DNA from 4 places in the Streptomyces nitrosporeus genome. Region 4 is predicted to be linked to each of the others. Evidence: riboswitches for the same ligand, from Rfam matches in the RefSeq annotation. Region 4 holds a riboswitch; each other region holds the start of a gene.

Region 1 (4,333 bases), 1.1 Mb from region 4:
CACCGTCAGCTCGGTCCGGGACGAGGCGGAACCCTGCTGCCCGTCCCCCGGGCCGCACGCGGCCACCAGCGGTGCGAGCAGGGCCGCCGCCAGTGCGGCCACCACGGCGCGGCGGCGCCCGAGGACACGGACGGAGGAGGAGGCGGGCGCGGGGGAGGGGAGGCGGGACATGGGGCGTGGCTCCTCGGGGTTACGGGACCGGCGGGCGAGAGGTACCGACGTGAGAGTGGGACCGATGCGCGAGCGGGCCGACGGGTGAGGGGCGGCGGACACCGGCGTGGCACGGGGCGGGCGGCGTGGCACGGGGCGGGCGGCGTGGCACGGGGCGGCGAACCGCTGCGACGGCCCGCGCGCCGGTTCTGACGACGGTGAGCACGGGGGCGGGCCGGGGACCGGGTCAGGTCCGGTCGATGTGCACGCTGGTCGACTTCACCCGGGCCGTGGCCTGCATGCCGACCTCCAGGCCGAGTTCCTCCACCGCCTCGCGGGTGAGGAGCGAGACGAGACGGTGGGGGCCGGCCTGGATCTCCACCTGGGCGGCGACATCACCCAGCTTGACCGCGGTGACGATGCCGGGGAAGGCGTTCCGCGCGGAGGTGTAGGAGACCTCCTCCTCATCGGCGCCCGCCTGTGCCAGCTCCACCGAGAAGGCCGCCAGGGCACGCCCCTCGATGAGGCGGCGGCCGCTCTCGTCACGGTGCGTCGCGACCCGCCCCGCGTCGGCCCAGCGGCGGGCGGTGTCGGGGCTGACGCCGAGAAGACGCGCCGCCTGTCCGATGGTGTAGGACTGCATGTGCCACACCATAGGGCTGTTTATCGCGCATCTACAACGCCTTCTCCTCGATAACCTCGCAGATGCCATATAGCAGCTCGATGCGTCCGGGGCGAGGCGGGGTGGGGTGGGGCGGGCCGTGCCGGCTTTGCGTGCCGGGGTGTGGACCCTCTGCCGGCTTCAGCGCTTCTGCCAGGTGAGCTTGCCGCCCCCCACCCAGCGGATCACGTCCGGGTCGTCGAGGTCGTGCACCCTGATCCCGGCCGCAGCCGCGACCTCCACCACATCCGTCATCGCCGTCACCATCGCGACGACCTCCCCGTCGATCTCCATGACGCGGAAGGGCGGATCCCCGGGCTGAACGGGCAGGACGGTGATCCGCGGGTAGCTGAAGTGAACGTTCTCCGTCATGTCGAACCGGTTCCACCGGGCCCGCCACGCCACGCGCGACAAGCCGACCGGTGAGCCTTATGCCCGATTTGTTGGCTTAAGGGTATTTAGCTCTGTCATTCAAGGCGATATGCCGACAGGGGTGGGCGGGGTTCGTTGAGAGTGGCGCGGGGTGCAAATCGCCCTTATCGGACTTGGTGACCAGCGTCACCTCCACCGCGCGAGGGGGTGGTGGCGACGCGTCGAGGGCCCCGTGATATCGGGGAATCCGGCGCGGCCGTGTGGGGTCGGTTACACGAATTCCCGTGAATGGATCTTGCGGGTGAATTGTGATCACGAATGCGCGGCTTGTTCCTTTCGCTATTTCTCGCCTACGGTCACCCTCACTCCGGATGGAACGCCGAATCCTGCCGCCGTCCGGGAACCCGACCACATCTCGTACGGCAGGAGCGGGGGACCCAGGTAAGTGCCGATCCGGTGACCGGAGCGGCTTGGGGTGAAGTCGCAGTCCGTCTGCGGCCGGGCAACTCCAGCTCGAACCCGACAGCTCACTTCGCAGGCGACGGAGAGGAAACCAGCATGCCCGCAATGGCCAACCGCCGCCGTTCCAAGTCCAGTTCGCTCACCCGCGGCATCATCGCCGTGAGCACGGGCGGAGCCGCCCTCGCCCTTCCCGTGATCGGCGCCACGGGCGCCTTCGCCGCTCCGGCGCAGACGGCCGCGGTCGAAAAGGCCGCCACCTCGACTGCCGCGTCCGGCAAGGCGATTGCCGCAAAGGACTCCGGCTCCGTCACCTATTCCGTGATCTTGGGTGATTCCCTTGCCGGAATCGCGCGTGCCCATTCCGTGGGCGGTGGCTGGCAGGAGCTGTACAAGGAAAACCGTGAGGCCGTCGGCGACAACCCCGACCTGATTCGCGTCGGCCTGAAGCTGACCATCGGTACCGAGGCGGAGAAGACCGCAGACCGGACCGCTTCGGATTCCTCGGAGTCCGAGGACCGTGCCGACCGCTCGGTGCGCACGGGCACCGCACTCGCCGCCCAGGGAGCCCAGGGCGCCCCGGCCGCCGTGGCCGTGGAGACCGTCGCGGAGACCGAGCCCGCCGTGGCCGTGGAGACCGTCGCGGAGACCGAGCCCGCCGTCGAGCCGGTCGCGTACACCGACGACCTGGACGGCTGGATCAACGAGTCGCTGGCCATCATGGCCCAGCACGGCATCCCCGGTACCTACGAGGGCATCCACCGCAACGTCATGCGTGAGTCCTCCGGCAACCCGATGGCCATCAACAACTGGGACTCCAACGCCGCCGCGGGCATCCCGTCCAAGGGCCTCCTCCAGGTCATCGACCCGACCTTCCAGGCCTACCACGTGCCCGGCACGTCGATGGACAGCTACGACCCGGTCGCCAACATCACGGCCGCGTGCAACTACGCCGCCGACCGTTACGGCTCGATCGACAACGTCTTCGGCGCCTACTGAGCCACGACGCCGGCACCGCTGGGCAGCCCGGCGTGAACGACGGGTGGTGCGGGTCCCCAGGGCCCGCACCACCCGTCGTTCTGTGGGTGCACGGCGAAGAGGCGGGGTGGGGCGGCGTCCCTCCGCGGGTGCCGCGTACCCTCGCCGGCTGGATGGTCCGGCGTACCGCCGAGTTCCGGCGTGCCGCCACGTTCCGGTGAACCGGAGCCCGGCTGTTTCCCGTCCGCCCGGCCGCCGTTCCCGGGGCCTTCGGCGGGGGTGCGCGCGGTGCCGTGGCGGCGCGCCGGAGCGGCGTGACTGGTCACGTACAGGTTCGTCGTCCATACTGCCCGCCGTGGAGCAGCGCATAGATTCGAACAACAAGCCCGAGTTCGCCGCAGGGACAGACCCGGCGTTCATCCCCGGCCTGACGGCCCCCGCACCGGTGCTCGCGGAGGGTGGTGGAACGCCGGGGGCGCCGAAGGAACCGGAGGAACCGGAGGCGTCCCGGGCGCCTGCCGAGGCCGGTACCGGGGCCGTGGGCGCCGCCGACGTGATCATGGACAAGGAAGAGGCCGCGAACGCGGACAAGGCTCCGGAGAAGGCCGGCGGCGCCGAGGAGGTGGAGGACTCCGAAGGCGCGGAGGACCCCGAGGACTCCGGCAAGGGTGAGGGCTCCGGCAGGAGCGGCGGTCCCGTCTTCGAGGTCAGCGACCGCCGGGGCGCCATCCGGGTGGACCGCGAGGGTGTCCGCTTCCAGCTGGACGACCAGGAGGCCGAGTTCGACTGGTCCGAGATCGGAGCGGTCGAGGTCAAGACGCCCCGCTTCGGCCGCAGGTTCACCGTCACGGTGCACCTGTCGAGCCGGCGGTGGTTCAACGCCGAGGTCGAGGCCGGTGCCAGAAAGGACCTCAAGACCTGGACGGCGGAACTCGACGAGGCGCTGGACGCCTACTTCGAGGAGTCCTGACCCCGCCGTATCGCCCTGTTCCGCATGTACGCGGTTCCGGCGCGGGACGCCGGACGGGACCGGCGTGCCGCGTGCCGCGTGTGACATCGGCCTTCACCACCCGGCCGGGTGGTGAAGGCCGATGCCGCGTTCCGGGCCGCGCGTCCGCCGGGCGCGGCTACCGGGGCGCTGGGCCCGGCCCACCGGGCCCGGGTTGACCGGGCTCTCGGATCACCGGGACCCCCGGCGGTCGGCCTCCCCGGCGGCCGGGTCCACCGGCGGTCGGCCTCCCCGGCGGCCGGGGCCTCAGGCGGTCGGGCCGAGGACCACCGAGCGGGTCAGATGCCTCGGAAGGTCGGGGTCCAGCCCCCGGGCCGCCGCCCGGGCGACCGCCAGGCGCTGCACCCGGACCAGTTCGGCCAGCGGGTCGAGGGTGCCCTCCACCCAGCGGGCCCCGGTGGCCCGTACCTGCTCGGCCAGCCCCTCCGGCGCCGTACCGAACATCCAGGTGGCCGTTTCGGCCGTGGCGATACTGATGGGGCCGTGCCGGTACTCCATCGCCGGATACGACTCGGTCCAGGACAGCGACGCCTCCTTCATCTTGAGAGCCGCCTCGTTCGCCAGCCCGACCGTCCAGCCGCGCCCCAGGAAACTGAACTGCGCGCACTCCAGCAGCCCTTCGGGCAGGGGCTCGGACAGCGCCGTCTCCGCGTCCCGTACGACCGCGTCGTCGTGCAGCCCGAGGTGGGCGCGGAGCAGGGTGA
Region 2 (4,333 bases), 4.1 Mb from region 4:
ATCTCGGCGGCCGAGCGGGACTTGCCCTCGAACTCGTAGACGCCGTCCTTGTAGAACTCGGACGCGGCGACGTCCAGGGCGAGCGCGATGTCGCGGCCGGGGACGTAGCCGGCCTCCTTGATGGCCTCGATGATGAGGTCGAGGGCGGCGCGGTTGGACTCGAGGTTCGGGGCGAAGCCGCCCTCGTCGCCGAGACCGGTGGACAGGCCCTTGGTCTTCAGGACCTTCTTCAGGGTGTGGTAGATCTCCGCGCCCCAGCGCAGGGCCTCGGAGAAGGACTCGGCGCCGATCGGCGCGATCATGAACTCCTGGATGTCCACGTTGGAGTCGGCGTGCGAGCCGCCGTTCAGGATGTTCATCATCGGAACGGGCAGCAGGTGCGCGTTCGGGCCGCCGAGGTAGCGGAAGAGCGGGAGGTCGGAGGCCTCGGACGCGGCGTGCGCCACGGCCAGCGAGACGCCGAGGATGGCGTTGGCGCCGAGCGAGCCCTTGTTCTCGGTCGCGTCCAGGTCGAACATCGCCTGGTCGATGAGGCGCTGCTCGGTGGCGTCGTAACCGACGAGCTCCGGACCGATCTGCTCGATCACGGCGAGGACGGCCTTCTCGACGCCCTTGCCCTGGTAGCGGTTGGGGTCGCCGTCACGGAGCTCGATGGCCTCGAACGCACCCGTGGAAGCACCGGACGGAACGGCAGCACGACCCGTGCTGCCGTCGTCGAGACCAACCTCGACCTCGACCGTGGGGTTCCCCCGGGAGTCGAGGATTTCCCTGGCTACGACGACGTCGATGGACGGCACGAGGCATCTCCTTCTGGGATCTGACACTGGTTGTCCAGGGTCACGGTGGCCTAGCGACACGAGCCTAACCGGCCCGGCCCGCTGCGTCGGCCGACCGCCCGTCCCCTGGGACGAAAAAGGTCTCAAGCACCCGCATTACGGGCGTTTCTTCAGAAATTTACTGGCAGGTAACTACAACTGTTGAACACTCACCCCCCAGGAGGCCGTTCCGGCGGCGCCCCGAAAGCCCTTCCGGGAAGCCCCCGGCACGCCGCCGGCCCGGCGCACAGGGGGGTGGGTGCGCCGGGCCGGGTGGCCGTCCGGGGAGGAGGATCCCGGACTACTTCAGGTGGAGCTGCTGACCCGGGAAGATCAGGTCGGCGTCCTTGACGATGTCGTCGTTCAGCTCGAACAGCTTCTCCCAGCCGCCCTTGACGTCCTTCGCACCGGCGATCTTGCTGAGGGTGTCGCCGGTCTTCACCTCGTACTCGCCGTCACCCTTCTGGACCTTCTCACCGGTGGGGGTGGTGACGGTCTCCTCGGGAGCGGTGCGCTTCTCGCTGCGGGTGGCGGGCTGCTCGGCCTCGCGCTCCGGTGCGGCCTGCGGGTCGGTGTCGCCGTTCGCGGCGGCACCGGTGTCGACGCCGGGGTCGACACCGTCGTTCGTCAGACCGCCGGCTCCGGCGCACGCCCAGGCGCCCGGCCCCTGGAGGTCGAGGAGCTTCTCGGCGGTGGCTATCTGCTGTTCCTTGGTGGCCAGGTCGGCCCGCGCGGCGTACTGCGTGCCGCCGGCGGCGGCCCAGCTGGACTGCGAGAACTGCAGGCCGCCGTAGTAGCCGTTGCCGGTGTTGATGGACCAGTTGCCACCGGACTCGCACTGCGCGACGGCGTCCCAGGTCTCGACGGACGCGGCGGAGGCGCCGGTGGCACCCATCAGCGGGACGGCGACGGCGGCACCGGCGACACCGGCCATCGTGGCGATGCGGACGGCCCTGGAGGTACGACGGTGCTTGCCCTTGTTCGAAAGCAGCATGGTTCTCCTCACCGACGCCTACGAGGTGAGCTGTCGGGTTCGGGCTGTGAGCTGCCCGGTCGCCCGCACTGGCGAGCGACTTCACCCCGAGCCGGTCCGACCGTCTTCCCGACGGTCCGCTCCGGCACCTACCTGGGTCCCCCGCTCCTGCCTACGGCGCATGACGCGTCTGTTCCCTTCGGCCGACGGCAGGATTCGGCGTGACGGTCGAAGGTGCCCGCGGTGCGAGCGGCTCCGACCGTAAACACACCCAACCCCGACATTCAAAGCTGGACATAACGCGCAATCAGCACGTACCGAAGGGGGGCAGGGGATTATTTCCGCAGGTCGGAGCCGATACGGACGGACCGGACGGGCGAGGCCCGCCGCGAACAGCAAAGAGACCCATGTCTCACTTACGCATAAGTGGACATAGGCCCCTTAACTACCCTTGTTTTCGGGGTGTTTTCCCGTTTTGATCAGTGGCCGGAGGCGGTCTTCCCGCCGGCCGCCCCGGCGGTCGCGTCCCCGGCCGCCGTGTCATCGCCGGCCGCCGTGCCGCCGGCCGCTCCGGTGCCCGCGGCCGCCAGGTCGAGGTCCTGGCCCGGGAGGATCAGGTCCGGGTCGGAGCCGACCTCGCCCCTGTTGGCCTCGTAGAGGGCCGTCCAGCCGCCGGGCACGTCCTGGGCGCCCGCGATCGACCAGAGGTTGTCGCCCTCGCGGACCGTGTAGGTGCCGTCCGCGCCGGAGTCCTCGCGCGCGCCAGAGTCGCCGCGGGAGGCGTGCCGGCCGGTATCGCGTCCCGCGTCCGCCCCCGTCCCCGTACCCGCCTCGGGAGCGGGCGCGCCGCGGTGCTTCCCGCCTCCGGTGCGGCCGGGGCTCTGGGACGCCTCGGGCTCGGGGGCGGTGGAGGGTGACGCCGAGGGCGCGGATCCGCCGGAGTCCCCGGGGGTCTCCTTCCCTCCGGGCGTGCCCGCCTTCCCCTTCCGTCCGCCGTCGTCCGCCGCGCCGGCGTCGGCCGCGGGGTCCTTCGCCCCGTCCCCCGCACCGCCCTCGGCGTCGTCCTCCGCGGCGCCGGACACCTCGTCCGCCGTGTCCTCGTCCGTCTCGCGCGTCGTCTCCCCGGTGGATCCGGTGGATCCGGGCAGGGAGGTGTCCGCCGGGTCGCCGCCCGGGTCCACGCCCGGCAGCCCTCCGTCGAGCACCAGCCCGGAGACCACCGCGCAACTGGCCCACGCCTGCGGACCCTGGTCGTCCAGCACCTTCTCGGCGACCGCTATCTGCTGCGAGCGGCTGGCGAGGTCGGCGCGGGGCGCGTACACCGTGCCCCCGTACGACTTCCAGGTGTCCTGGGACAGCTGGAGGCCGCCGTAGCGGCCGTTGCCGAGGTCGGCGCTCCACATGCCGCCGCTCTCGCACTCGGCCACCCGGTCCCAGGTGGATGCCTCGGCCGCGTTCGCGCCGGTGGCGCCGAGCAGTGGGATGGCGATCGCCGATCCCGTCACGCCTGCGGTGACGACGATGGCCGGTGCCTGGCGAGGGCGGCGGTGTCTGCCGTTCGCGGAGCCCATGGGATTGCCTTCCGTGTGACTGACAGGTGACTGGAGAGTCGAACGGTGAACCTAGCGGGACTCGAACGGGTGTCACAAGTCGATGCAGCGGAGATCACGCGAAAGTCACAGAATTGACGGGGCGTCACTTTCTTCGGTCCGGCCCGGTGCCCCGAACTCCACCGGAAGGGTGCGCAGCCCCCGCATGATGAGCCCGCCGCGCCACCGCAGATCAGCTGTCCCCACGGCGAGCCGCAGATCGGGGAGGCGCGTCAGCAGGGTCGCCAGCGCGGTCCTGCCCTCCAGCCGGGCGAGCGGCGCGCCGAGGCAGTAGTGGATGCCGTGCCCGTATCCGAGGTGCTGGTTGTCACTTCGCGCGAGGTCCAGGACGTCCGGCTCGGGGAAGCGCGCGGGGTCCCGGTCCGCGGCGGCCAGCACCACGAGCACGGGGTCCCCCGCGGCGATGTCCTGCCCGCCCAGCGTCAGGGGGACCGTCGCGTAGCGCCAGGTGGCGAGTTCCACCGGTCCGTCGTAGCGGAGCAGTTCCTCGATGCCGGTCTCCAGCAGCTCCGTCCCGCCCTCCGCGAGGGAGCGCTGAAGGCGCTCCCGCTGCTCCGGTTCGCGCAGCAGGGCGTGAATGCCGTTGCCGATCAGGTTGACGGTCGTCTCGAAGCCCGCGAAGAGGAGGATGAAGGCCATCGCGGCGGCCTCGTTCTCGGTGAGGTGCTCGCCGTGGTCGCTCGCCCGGATCAGGTCGGAGATCAGGTCGTCGCCCGGGTTCTCCCGTTTCCGGTGGATCAGTTCGGCGAGGTAGCCGCGCATCTTCTTCACCGACCGGGCCACCCCGCCGCGCGGTCCGCCGCCGTGGCGGATCATCATGCCCGCCCAGTCCCGGAAGTCGTCCTGGTCCTCGCGCGGCACCCCGAGCAGGTCGCAGATGGCGTAGATGGGGAGCGGGAAGGCGAACTCGTGGATGAGATCGGCCTCACCCCTGT
Region 3 (4,333 bases), 1.3 Mb from region 4:
GAACGCCGCCAGCGCTACGACAACGTCCCCTACGGCACCGCCTTCGAGAGGCTCACGGCGCTGGCGTACCCGGAGGGCCACCCCTACCACCACACCCCGATCGGCTCGATGGCCGATCTGGACGCCGCGACCCTCGAGGACGCGCGCACCTTCTTCCGTACGTACTACGCCCCCAACAACGCGGTGCTCTCCGTCGTCGGCGACATCGACCCGGAGCAGACGCTCGCCTGGATCGAGAAGTACTTCGGCTCCATCCCCTCCCACGACGGCAAGCAGCCGCCGCGTGACGGCACGCTCCCCGACGTCATCGGCGGGCAGCTGCGCGAGGTCGTCCACGAGGAGGTGCCGGCCCGCGCCCTGATGGCCGCCTACCGCCTCCCGCACGACGGCACCCGCGCGTGCGACGCAGCCGACCTCGCGCTGACCGTGCTCGGCGGCGGGGAGTCCTCCCGCCTGCACAACCGCCTGGTCCGCCGCGACCGTACGGCGGTCGCCGCGGGCTTCGGACTGCTCAGGCTCGCCGGCGCGCCCTCGCTGGGCTGGCTGGACGTCAAGACGTCCGGCGGGGTCGAGGTGGAGCGGATCGAGGCGGCCGTCGACGACGAGCTGACGCGCTTCGCCGCCGAAGGCCCCACCCCCGAGGAGATGGAACGCGCCCAGGCCCAGCTGGAACGCGAGTGGCTGGACCGGCTCGGCACGGTCGCGGGCCGCGCCGACGAACTGTGCCGCTACGCCGTCCTCTTCGGCGACCCCCAGCTCGCCCTCACCGCCGTGGGGCGGGTGCTGGACGTGACGGCCGAGGAGGTCAGGGCGGTCGCCCAGGAGCGGCTGCGCCCGGACAACAGGGCGGTGCTGGTCTACGAACCGGTCGAACCGGCCGACGACAGCGACGCGGCGGCACAGGACGCCGGCACCGACGCGCACGAGGGGGCGGACAAGTGACCGACGCCGCCGTGACGGGAGTAGCGATGGAGTACCACCCGCAGCCGACCGCGGGCGAGGCCCGGCCCTGGGCCTTCCCGGCGCCCGACCGGGGCGCCCTGCCCAACGGCCTGACCGTGCTGCGCTGCCACCGGCCCGGCCAGCAGGTCGTCGCCGTGGAGATCTTCCTCCAGGCACCGCTGGACGCCGAGCCCGAGGGCCTGGACGGTGTGGCCACGATCATGGCGCGCGCACTGTCGGAGGGCACCGACAAGCGCTCCGCCGAGGAGTTCGCCGCCGAACTGGAACGGTGCGGCGCCACCCTCGACGCCCACGCCGACCACCCGGGTGTACGGGTCTCGCTGGAGGTCCCGGTCTCCCGGCTGGCCAAGGCGCTGGGCCTGGTCGCCGAGGCGCTGCGGGCCCCCGCCTTCGCGGAGGACGAGGTGGAGCGCCTGGTCGGCAACCGCCTGGACGAGATCCCGCACGAGCAGGCCAATCCGGCCCGGCGTGCCGCCAAGCAGCTCTCCAGGGAGCTCTTCCCGGCCACCGCGCGGATGTCCCGGCCCCGCCAGGGCACCGAGGAGACCGTGCGGAGCATCGACGCGGCCGCCGTACGGGCCTTCTACGACGCCCATGTGCGGCCGTCCACCGCCACCGCGGTGATCGTCGGCGACCTCACCGGCGTCGATCTGGACGCCCTGCTCGCCGGTACTCTCGGCGACTGGTCCGGGAACACCGCCCAGGCCCGTCCGGTCCCCCCGATCACCGCGGACGACACCGGCCGGGTGATCGTCGTCGACCGCCCCGGAGCCGTGCAGACCCAGCTGCTGATCGGCCGGATCGGCGCCGACCGCCACGACAGCGTCTGGCCGGCCCAGGTCCTCGGCACCTACTGCCTGGGCGGAACCCTCACCTCACGGCTGGACCGGGTCCTGCGTGAGGAGAAGGGCTACACCTACGGCGTCCGGGCCTTCGCCCAGGTGCTGCGCTCCACCGCGCCCGGCTCCGCCGCCGGGGCGACCGGAGCAGCGATGCTGGCCATCAGCGGCTCGGTGGACACCGAGTCCACCGGCCCCGCGCTGGAGGACCTGTGGAAGGTCCTGCGGACGCTGGCGGCGGAAGGGCTCACCGACGCCGAGCGGGAGACCGCGGTGCAGAACCTCGTGGGCGTCGCCCCGCTGAAGTTCGAGACCGCCGCCTCCGTCGCGGCGACCCTGGCCGACCAGGTGGAGCAGCACCTCCCGGACGACTACCAGGCCCACCTGTACGCGCGCCTGGCCGAGACCGGCACGGTCGAGGCGACCGCCGCCGTGGTGAACGCCTTCCCGGTGGACCGGCTCGTCACCGTGCTGGTCGGGGACGCCGCCCGGATCGCCGGCCCGGTGCGGGAACTGGGCATCGGAGAGGTGACGGTCGTCAACGGCTGACGGACGGTCACCGTCCTCCTCCCAGGGGCCCCGGCGAGCGGAAGCGCTCGCCGGGGCCCCTGGCGTACCCACGCCACCCCACGCCCGGAATGGTCCGAAAGAGGGGGTATGCCCTGTGGGATGTCCGACAAAAGGGCCTGTCCGCTTGGTGATCGAAAGCCCTCCCGCCTAGCGTCGGCTCGGCTGTCCGCCGGACGTATGCCGCATCCGCGGCGCCGGGCAGCCATCGCCGAGTCCCCGTCAGGCGCGAGCCAGGGGAGCCGGGGACCCACCGTGTCCCTGGGGTGAATCGGACGTCCGGGCCCCGCGAGGGCCCAGGTGCCCGTAGGAGACCTTCCTGCTCCGAACCCGTCAGCTAACCCGGTAGGCGAGAAGGAAGGAAAGGAACCGCCCCTCCATGGCGTTCACCCGTGCCACCGGGAAGCACCGTGCCCCGAGCCGTCCGGCCCGCAGGAGCACCCGGGCCGCCGGTGTCGCGGTCCTGGCCGCCGCCGGCGTCGTCGGCGCCGCAGCCTCCCCGGCCCTCGCCGCGGAAGCGGCCCCGGCGGGGGGCACCGGACTGACCCAGGCCGTCTCGATGGGCAGCACCCTCGCCGACCGGATCGACGCCCAGGCCGAGGCCCAGCTGCGCCAGGCCGAGCTCGCCGCGAAGGCGGAGGCCCAGGCGGAGGCCGAGCGCAGGGCCGAGGCGCGCGCCGAGGAGGCCCGCGAGGCCGAGGCCCGCGCCGCCCGTGCCGCCGAACGCGCCCGGCTCAACGCCTTCCGCCTCCCGGTCGCCGGCTCGTACGTCACCACCGGCTACAGGTCCGGGGGCTCCCTCTGGTCCTCCGGCAGCCACTCGGGCGTGGACTTCCGCGCCGCGTCCGGCAGCTCCGTCGTCGCGGTGGGCGCCGGCACGGTCGTCGAAGCCGGATGGGGAGGCGCGTACGGCAACAACGTCGTGCTCCGGATGACGGACGGCACCTACACCCAGTACGGACACCTCTCCTCGATCGACGTGTCCGTCGGCCAGAGCGTCGCCGCGGGCCGGCAGATCGGCCTCTCCGGCTCCACCGGCAACTCCACGGGCCCGCACCTGCACTTCGAGGCCCGTACGACCCCGGACTACGGCTCCGACATGGACCCGGTCGCCTACCTCCGTTCGCACGGCGTCCAGCTCTGAGCGACGCGGTCCGCACCGGGCCCCGTCCCACGCCCGGCCCCCGTCCCGCACCGGCTCCCCGTCCCGCGCCCGGCCCCCCGGCACGGGCCGGGCGCGGGGCTCCGGGGCGGCCCGGCGTCCACGGCGGCCGGCCGGTCACCCCTCCTCCTCGGCCGCCTCCCACCGCAGCAGGTCTCCCGGCTGGCAGTCGAGCGCCTCGCACAGCGCCGCGAGTGTCGCGAAGCGGACCGCCTTCGCCCGTCCGTTCTTGAGCACCGCGAGGTTGGCGGGGGTGATCCCGACCCGTTCCGCGAGCTCGCCCACGGACATCTTCCGCTTCGCGAGCATCACATCGATGCCGACGACGATCGGCATCAGATCACCACGTCCAGTTCGGCCCGCATCCGCGCCGCCTCGACGTCACGTGCGACGGCCTGGGCGAGCAGCATCCGCAGCACGAGCACGACGAGCGCCACACCGAGGACGGCGACGGCCGCCCCGCAGACCAGGAGCACCACGCCCGGGGCCACGGCTTCGCCGGGGGCCAGGAGGACCGCGAGGGCGAGGACCAGCAGGGCGGCCGCCACGACAGCGCCGATCACCACGTGCACATGGCGGAAGGCGGCGTGCGAGAAGACCGTCCCGCGCCGGACCATCGTCACCAGCCGCCATACGCAGACCAGGACGATCTCGACCGTCACGAAGCCCAGGACGACGATCGTGAGCAGCGGGGTCCGCAGATACGCGTGATCCGCGGCGAGGTCACCCAGATCCATGGCCAGCAGCGGCACCATCACGGCCTGTACGAATACCGAGCCCATGAGCAGTGCCGCGAGTACCG
Region 4 (4,333 bases):
AGCAGGTCCGGACGCTTGGCTTCCACATGGTCTCCGGAGGACTCGCCGCGCAGCCGGCGTCCGATCCACGGGACGAGGTACTCGCGTGCCCAGTGGATGTCGTCGCGCCGGACCTCGAGGGTGCCCCGCTGCGCCTGCGGCGGCCACGCCTGGTCCGGATCGGCCGGCACGTCGAGCCCGAGCACCTGGGCCGCCCGCAGCGCCACCCGGGTGTGCCCCTCGGGCGAGAGGTGCAGCCGGTCGTCGTCCCAGGCCCGCCGGTCCTGCACGGACCGCAGCGACCACAGGTCGAGGACCGGGCAGTCGTAGCGGTCGGCGATGGCCCGGACATGGGCGGTGTACGTGGCCACCTTGCCGCGCAGGTGCCGGAGCACCGGGATGCCACGGGTGTCGAAGCCGGTGGTCACCATGACCGTTCCGACCGACCGCTTCAGGTCGGCGACGGCCCGCTCGAAGCGTTCGGCCACGTCATCGGGGTCGGAGCCGGGCCGGATGATGTCGTTGCCGCCCGCGCAGAAGCTCACCAGATCCGGTGCGAGCTCCTTCGCCCGGGGAACCTGCTCCTCGACTATCTGGTCGAGGAGGCGTCCGCGTACGGCGAGATTGGCGTACCGGAAGTGCCCGTGCGGATCGTCCGCGCGGCCGGTCGCTGCATCGGGGAGGGGGAGCTGGTCCGCGAGGAGGACCGCGAAACGGTCCGCCCAGCCGACGAACGCCCCGTCGGGGCCGGGGTCGCCGACTCCCTCGGTGAAGCTGTCGCCTATCGCTGCGTACGACCCGATGATGCCTCGTTGGTTGTTTCTCGAATCGTCTGCCACGGGCACACATCTTGCCTTGCGGAATGTGACCTACGCGACCGTAATAAGGGGTTGACGGGTGGTGACAAAGACCACCCGGTCAGTTTTTGGTAAAGGAGGAATAAGTGGGGCCGGCGAAGGCGCCGCGGCAGGGGCCGCCGTGGGACGGGCTCCCGGGACGGAGGGGTCCGGGAACGGCGGGAGGGGCGGTGCGCCGCCGCGCACCGCCCCTCCCGTCCGGATGGAGCCGTCCCGCCCGTCCCGGCGGGTGAGGCCGTGTCAGATGGAGACGCCGTGCGAACGCAGGTAGGCGATCGGGTCGACGTCCGAGCCGTAGCCCGGGCCGGTGCGGACCTCGAAGTGGAGGTGCGGACCGGTGGAGTTGCCGGTGGAGCCGGAGAGGCCGATCTGCTGGCCGCCGGTCACGCTCTGGCCCGCGGACACGCCGAGCGAGGACAGGTGGGCGTACTGGGAGTACATGCCGTCGCTGTGCTGGATGACGACCTCGTTGCCGTACGAGCCGCTCCAGCCGGCCGAGACGACGGTGCCGTCGCCGATGGCCCGGACGCTGGTGCCGGAGGCCGCCTGGAAGTCGGAGCCGGTGTGGTAGCCGCTGGACCAGCTGGCGCCGGAAGCGCGGTACTGCGTGGTGACGTTGGCGCTCTCCACCGGGGTGGTGAAGCCGGAGCCGCTGCTCTCGGCCGCCGGGGCCTCGGACGCCTCCTCGGCCGGCGCCTTCGCGGTCTGCGCGGCCGGGGTCGCGGGCGCGGTCTCCGCCGCCTTCTCCTCGGTGGCGGACTGCGCGGCGGCCTGGGAAGCCCCGGCCCCGAGGGTCAGCTTCATACCCGGGAAGATCAGACCGGGGTCGTCGCCGACGACGTCCCGGTTGTCCTGGTAGAGCTTCTCCCAGCCGCCCTTGACCTTCTGGTCGGACGCGATCTTCGCCAGGTAGTCGCCCGCGACCACGGAATAGGTCTTCGGGGTGCCGGTCTTCCCGGAGTCCGACGCGGCCGCGGCCTGGTGCGCGGCGGTGGCGCCGGCCGCGGGGGCGGCCTGCTCGGCCGCGAAGGCGCCGGTGGCGCCGATCAGCGGGAGGGCGAGAACGGCGCCGCCGGTCCCGACGGCGAGGACGCCGCGGACGATCGGACCGGACTTGGCACGGCGGTGCTTACCCTGTGCGGGCATGGGGGTTTCCTCTCCGGCGCCTGCGAGGTGAGCTGTCGGGTTCGGGCTGGAGATGCCCGGCCGCGTGGGGACGCGTCTTAACCCCGAGCCGTTCCGGATCGCTCCGGCCGGCGGCTTACCTGGTTCCCCCGCTCCTGCCACACGTGGTGAGTGCGGATTCCGGGCGGCGGCAGGATTAGGCGTTCCGTCCGGATTGACGGTGACCGTAAGCGAGCCGGGACGCCGGGAACAAGCCGCGGATTGCGCAGCGGAATGCGGGCCTCAATTCCGTGCCGGAATTCCGGTCACCCTCCGTGGATCACGGATCTTGGATTTCCGCGCGGGGTACGGAATGTCCACCGCGGATGCCGCCACACACCGTCACGGATATGATCCCGCTCACCCGCCTCCCACCATCTCCCGCACAAGAAGGGCATGTTCTCTTAAATGCACCAATACGGACATGCGGTATTCGGTGATCATTTCTCCGCCGGGATATCCGGCCCTGCGGGCGGGACGATCGCCGGACGCGTCGATGTCGTATCGTCGCGGGCGTGCCCCGTCGGCGAGCGGCGCCGACGCCAGACACCCCAGGAGTCCTTGTGACGCAGCTGCCAGAGGTTCCGCCGGCCGACACCGAGCTGACCGGCGTACGCAACTTCCGCGACGTGGGCGGGCTGCCGACCACGGACGGCCGCAGGGTGCGGTTCGGGCGCCTCTACCGCAGCGGCCACCTGGCGCACGCCACCGGGGCCGACACCGCGTTCCTGGCCTCCCTGGGACTGCACACGGTCTTCGACTTCCGCAACGCGGCCGACCGCAAGCTGGACGGGCACGACGTGGAGCTGCCCGGGGTCCGCAACGTCGGCATCCCGCTCTCCGACCCGGCGGACGGCGCCGAGTTCTGGCGGCTGGTGCGGAACGGGGACATCGGGCAGCTGCGGTCGATCCTGGCGGGGACCAAGGGCAGGGACCGCATGATCGCCTCCTACCGGACGATCATCAAGGACCGCACCGCGGAGCACAGCAGGGTGCTGCACGCACTGGCCGAGGACAGCATCCCTGCGCTGATGCACTGCGCCGCCGGCAAGGACCGCGCCGGCCTGTCGATCGCCGTGACACTGCTGGCCGCCGGGGTGGAGAAGGACGCCATCGAGGCCGACTACCTCAAGTCCGACGACGTGCGCCGCAGGTACCGGGTGCAGCGTGGCGACACGTCGGCGGCGGGCATGTCGGACGAGGTGGCGGAGTTGCTCGACCCGCTCTTCGGCGCGCACCGGGATTACCTCGCCGCGGCCTTCACCACCATCGAGGAGACCTGGGGCGGCACGGAGCGCTATCTGTCCGAGGGGCTGAAGCTGGCTCCGGAGACCCGCGAACGGCTGGTCGAGCGCCTGATAGAGGACGTCTGACACCGGCGGGGCGGCCGGTGCGCCTCGCGGCATCCGCCGCCCGGCTCCCGCCGGAGGCGGGGCACCGGGGTCCGGCGGCCGCCTCCCGGGAGCTCCGGGCGCCCCTTCCGTCCCCGTCCGGGGTTCTCAGCCCTCGCCCGCGACGGTGAACAGCAGGTAGAGGAAGGCCGCGATGACGTGACCGGCCACCAGGTAGGCGAAGAGCCGGATGACGACGCCGCGCGGCATCCTGCGTTCCTGGGTGTCCCGGTTCTTCGGCTTGGCGGGGCTGAGCGGGTCGTAGTGCTCTGAATCGGACATGGCATGTCCTCTCTTCCGCCCGGAGGCCGGAGGGAGACGGAGGGTTCGAGGTGGCCGGAGAGGGCCGGGGGCGCCGTCAGAGACGGTGGGCCCCGTCACCCAGGCACAGTTCCGCCACGGGGCTCTGCAGCAGGGTGTGGACGAAGAGCAGTTGGGCGCCCGCGCGGTCGAGTGCCGAGATCCGGTGCGGGGTGAGGGAGCCGTAGTGCGCGCTGTCCCCGGGATCGAGGTCGTGCAGCGTCTCCCCCAGGACGACCCGCAGCCGCCCCCCGAGGACGTAGAGCCACTCCTCGCCCGGATGTACGCGTACGAGGTCGCCCTGGGTCCCGTGGGGCACATGGACCCGCAGGGCCTGCATCGCGTGGCCGGAGCCGCCCGCCTGCCGGTAGCGCCACCCGTCCGCTCCGTCCGCCGCGGCGGACGGAGCCGCCCCGCCGCCGAGCGGCCCGCCGCGGACGATCGCGTCACGTTCGGGCGGCATCTCGCCGAGGAGCTCGGAGACCGTCGTACCGTAGATCCGGGCGAGCCCGAGCAGCATGGGCAGCGACGGCTGTCTGCGGCCCGTCTCGAGCCGCGAGAGGTGGGCCGGGGAGAGTCCGGCCCGGCGGGCGGCGGTCTCCAGGGTGAGACCCCGGTCGCGGCGCAGCTCCCGCAGGCGGG

The links. Region 4 has a riboswitch for cyclic di-AMP ahead of CP967_RS02180 (M23 family metallopeptidase). Riboswitches for the same ligand answer to the same signal wherever they lie in the genome.
Region 1: linked by a shared signal. The riboswitch ahead of CP967_RS06740 (LysM peptidoglycan-binding domain-containing protein) and the one ahead of CP967_RS02180 (M23 family metallopeptidase) in region 4 are both predicted to bind cyclic di-AMP.
Region 2: linked by a shared signal. The riboswitch ahead of CP967_RS20520 (transglycosylase family protein) and the one ahead of CP967_RS02180 (M23 family metallopeptidase) in region 4 are both predicted to bind cyclic di-AMP.
Region 3: linked by a shared signal. The riboswitch ahead of CP967_RS07470 (M23 family metallopeptidase) and the one ahead of CP967_RS02180 (M23 family metallopeptidase) in region 4 are both predicted to bind cyclic di-AMP.

What each region holds. Positions count from the first base shown of each region.
Region 1 covers NZ_CP023702.1:1,571,703-1,576,035, reverse strand. Annotated here, with positions in the region: gene modA (molybdate ABC transporter substrate-binding protein) at 1-171, opposite strand, end outside; gene CP967_RS06750 (TOBE domain-containing protein) at 398-793, opposite strand; gene CP967_RS06745 (hypothetical protein) at 953-1,183, opposite strand; cyclic di-AMP (ydaO/yuaA leader) riboswitch at 1,551-1,739, shown strand; gene CP967_RS06740 (LysM peptidoglycan-binding domain-containing protein) at 1,742-2,641, shown strand; gene CP967_RS06735 (prolipoprotein diacylglyceryl transferase) at 2,976-3,590, shown strand; gene CP967_RS06730 (SIS domain-containing protein) at 3,876-4,333, opposite strand, start outside.
Region 2 covers NZ_CP023702.1:4,620,233-4,624,565, reverse strand. Annotated here, with positions in the region: gene eno (phosphopyruvate hydratase) at 1-797, opposite strand, end outside; gene CP967_RS20520 (transglycosylase family protein) at 1,117-1,809, opposite strand; cyclic di-AMP (ydaO/yuaA leader) riboswitch at 1,810-1,978, opposite strand; gene CP967_RS20515 (LysM peptidoglycan-binding domain-containing protein) at 2,268-3,359, opposite strand; gene CP967_RS20510 (cytochrome P450 family protein) at 3,465-4,333, opposite strand, start outside.
Region 3 covers NZ_CP023702.1:1,755,208-1,759,540, reverse strand. Annotated here, with positions in the region: gene CP967_RS07480 (M16 family metallopeptidase) at 1-942, shown strand, start outside; gene CP967_RS07475 (M16 family metallopeptidase) at 969-2,351, shown strand; cyclic di-AMP (ydaO/yuaA leader) riboswitch at 2,569-2,735, shown strand; gene CP967_RS07470 (M23 family metallopeptidase) at 2,749-3,513, shown strand; gene CP967_RS07460 (helix-turn-helix domain-containing protein) at 3,649-3,867, opposite strand; gene CP967_RS07455 (DUF2975 domain-containing protein) at 3,867-4,333, opposite strand, start outside.
Region 4 covers NZ_CP023702.1:479,833-484,165, forward strand. Annotated here, with positions in the region: gene CP967_RS02175 (SGNH/GDSL hydrolase family protein) at 1-818, opposite strand, end outside; gene CP967_RS02180 (M23 family metallopeptidase) at 1,077-1,982, opposite strand; cyclic di-AMP (ydaO/yuaA leader) riboswitch at 1,985-2,141, opposite strand; gene CP967_RS02185 (tyrosine-protein phosphatase) at 2,564-3,373, shown strand; gene CP967_RS33825 (DUF6126 family protein) at 3,500-3,673, opposite strand; gene CP967_RS02190 (helix-turn-helix domain-containing protein) at 3,750-4,333, opposite strand, start outside.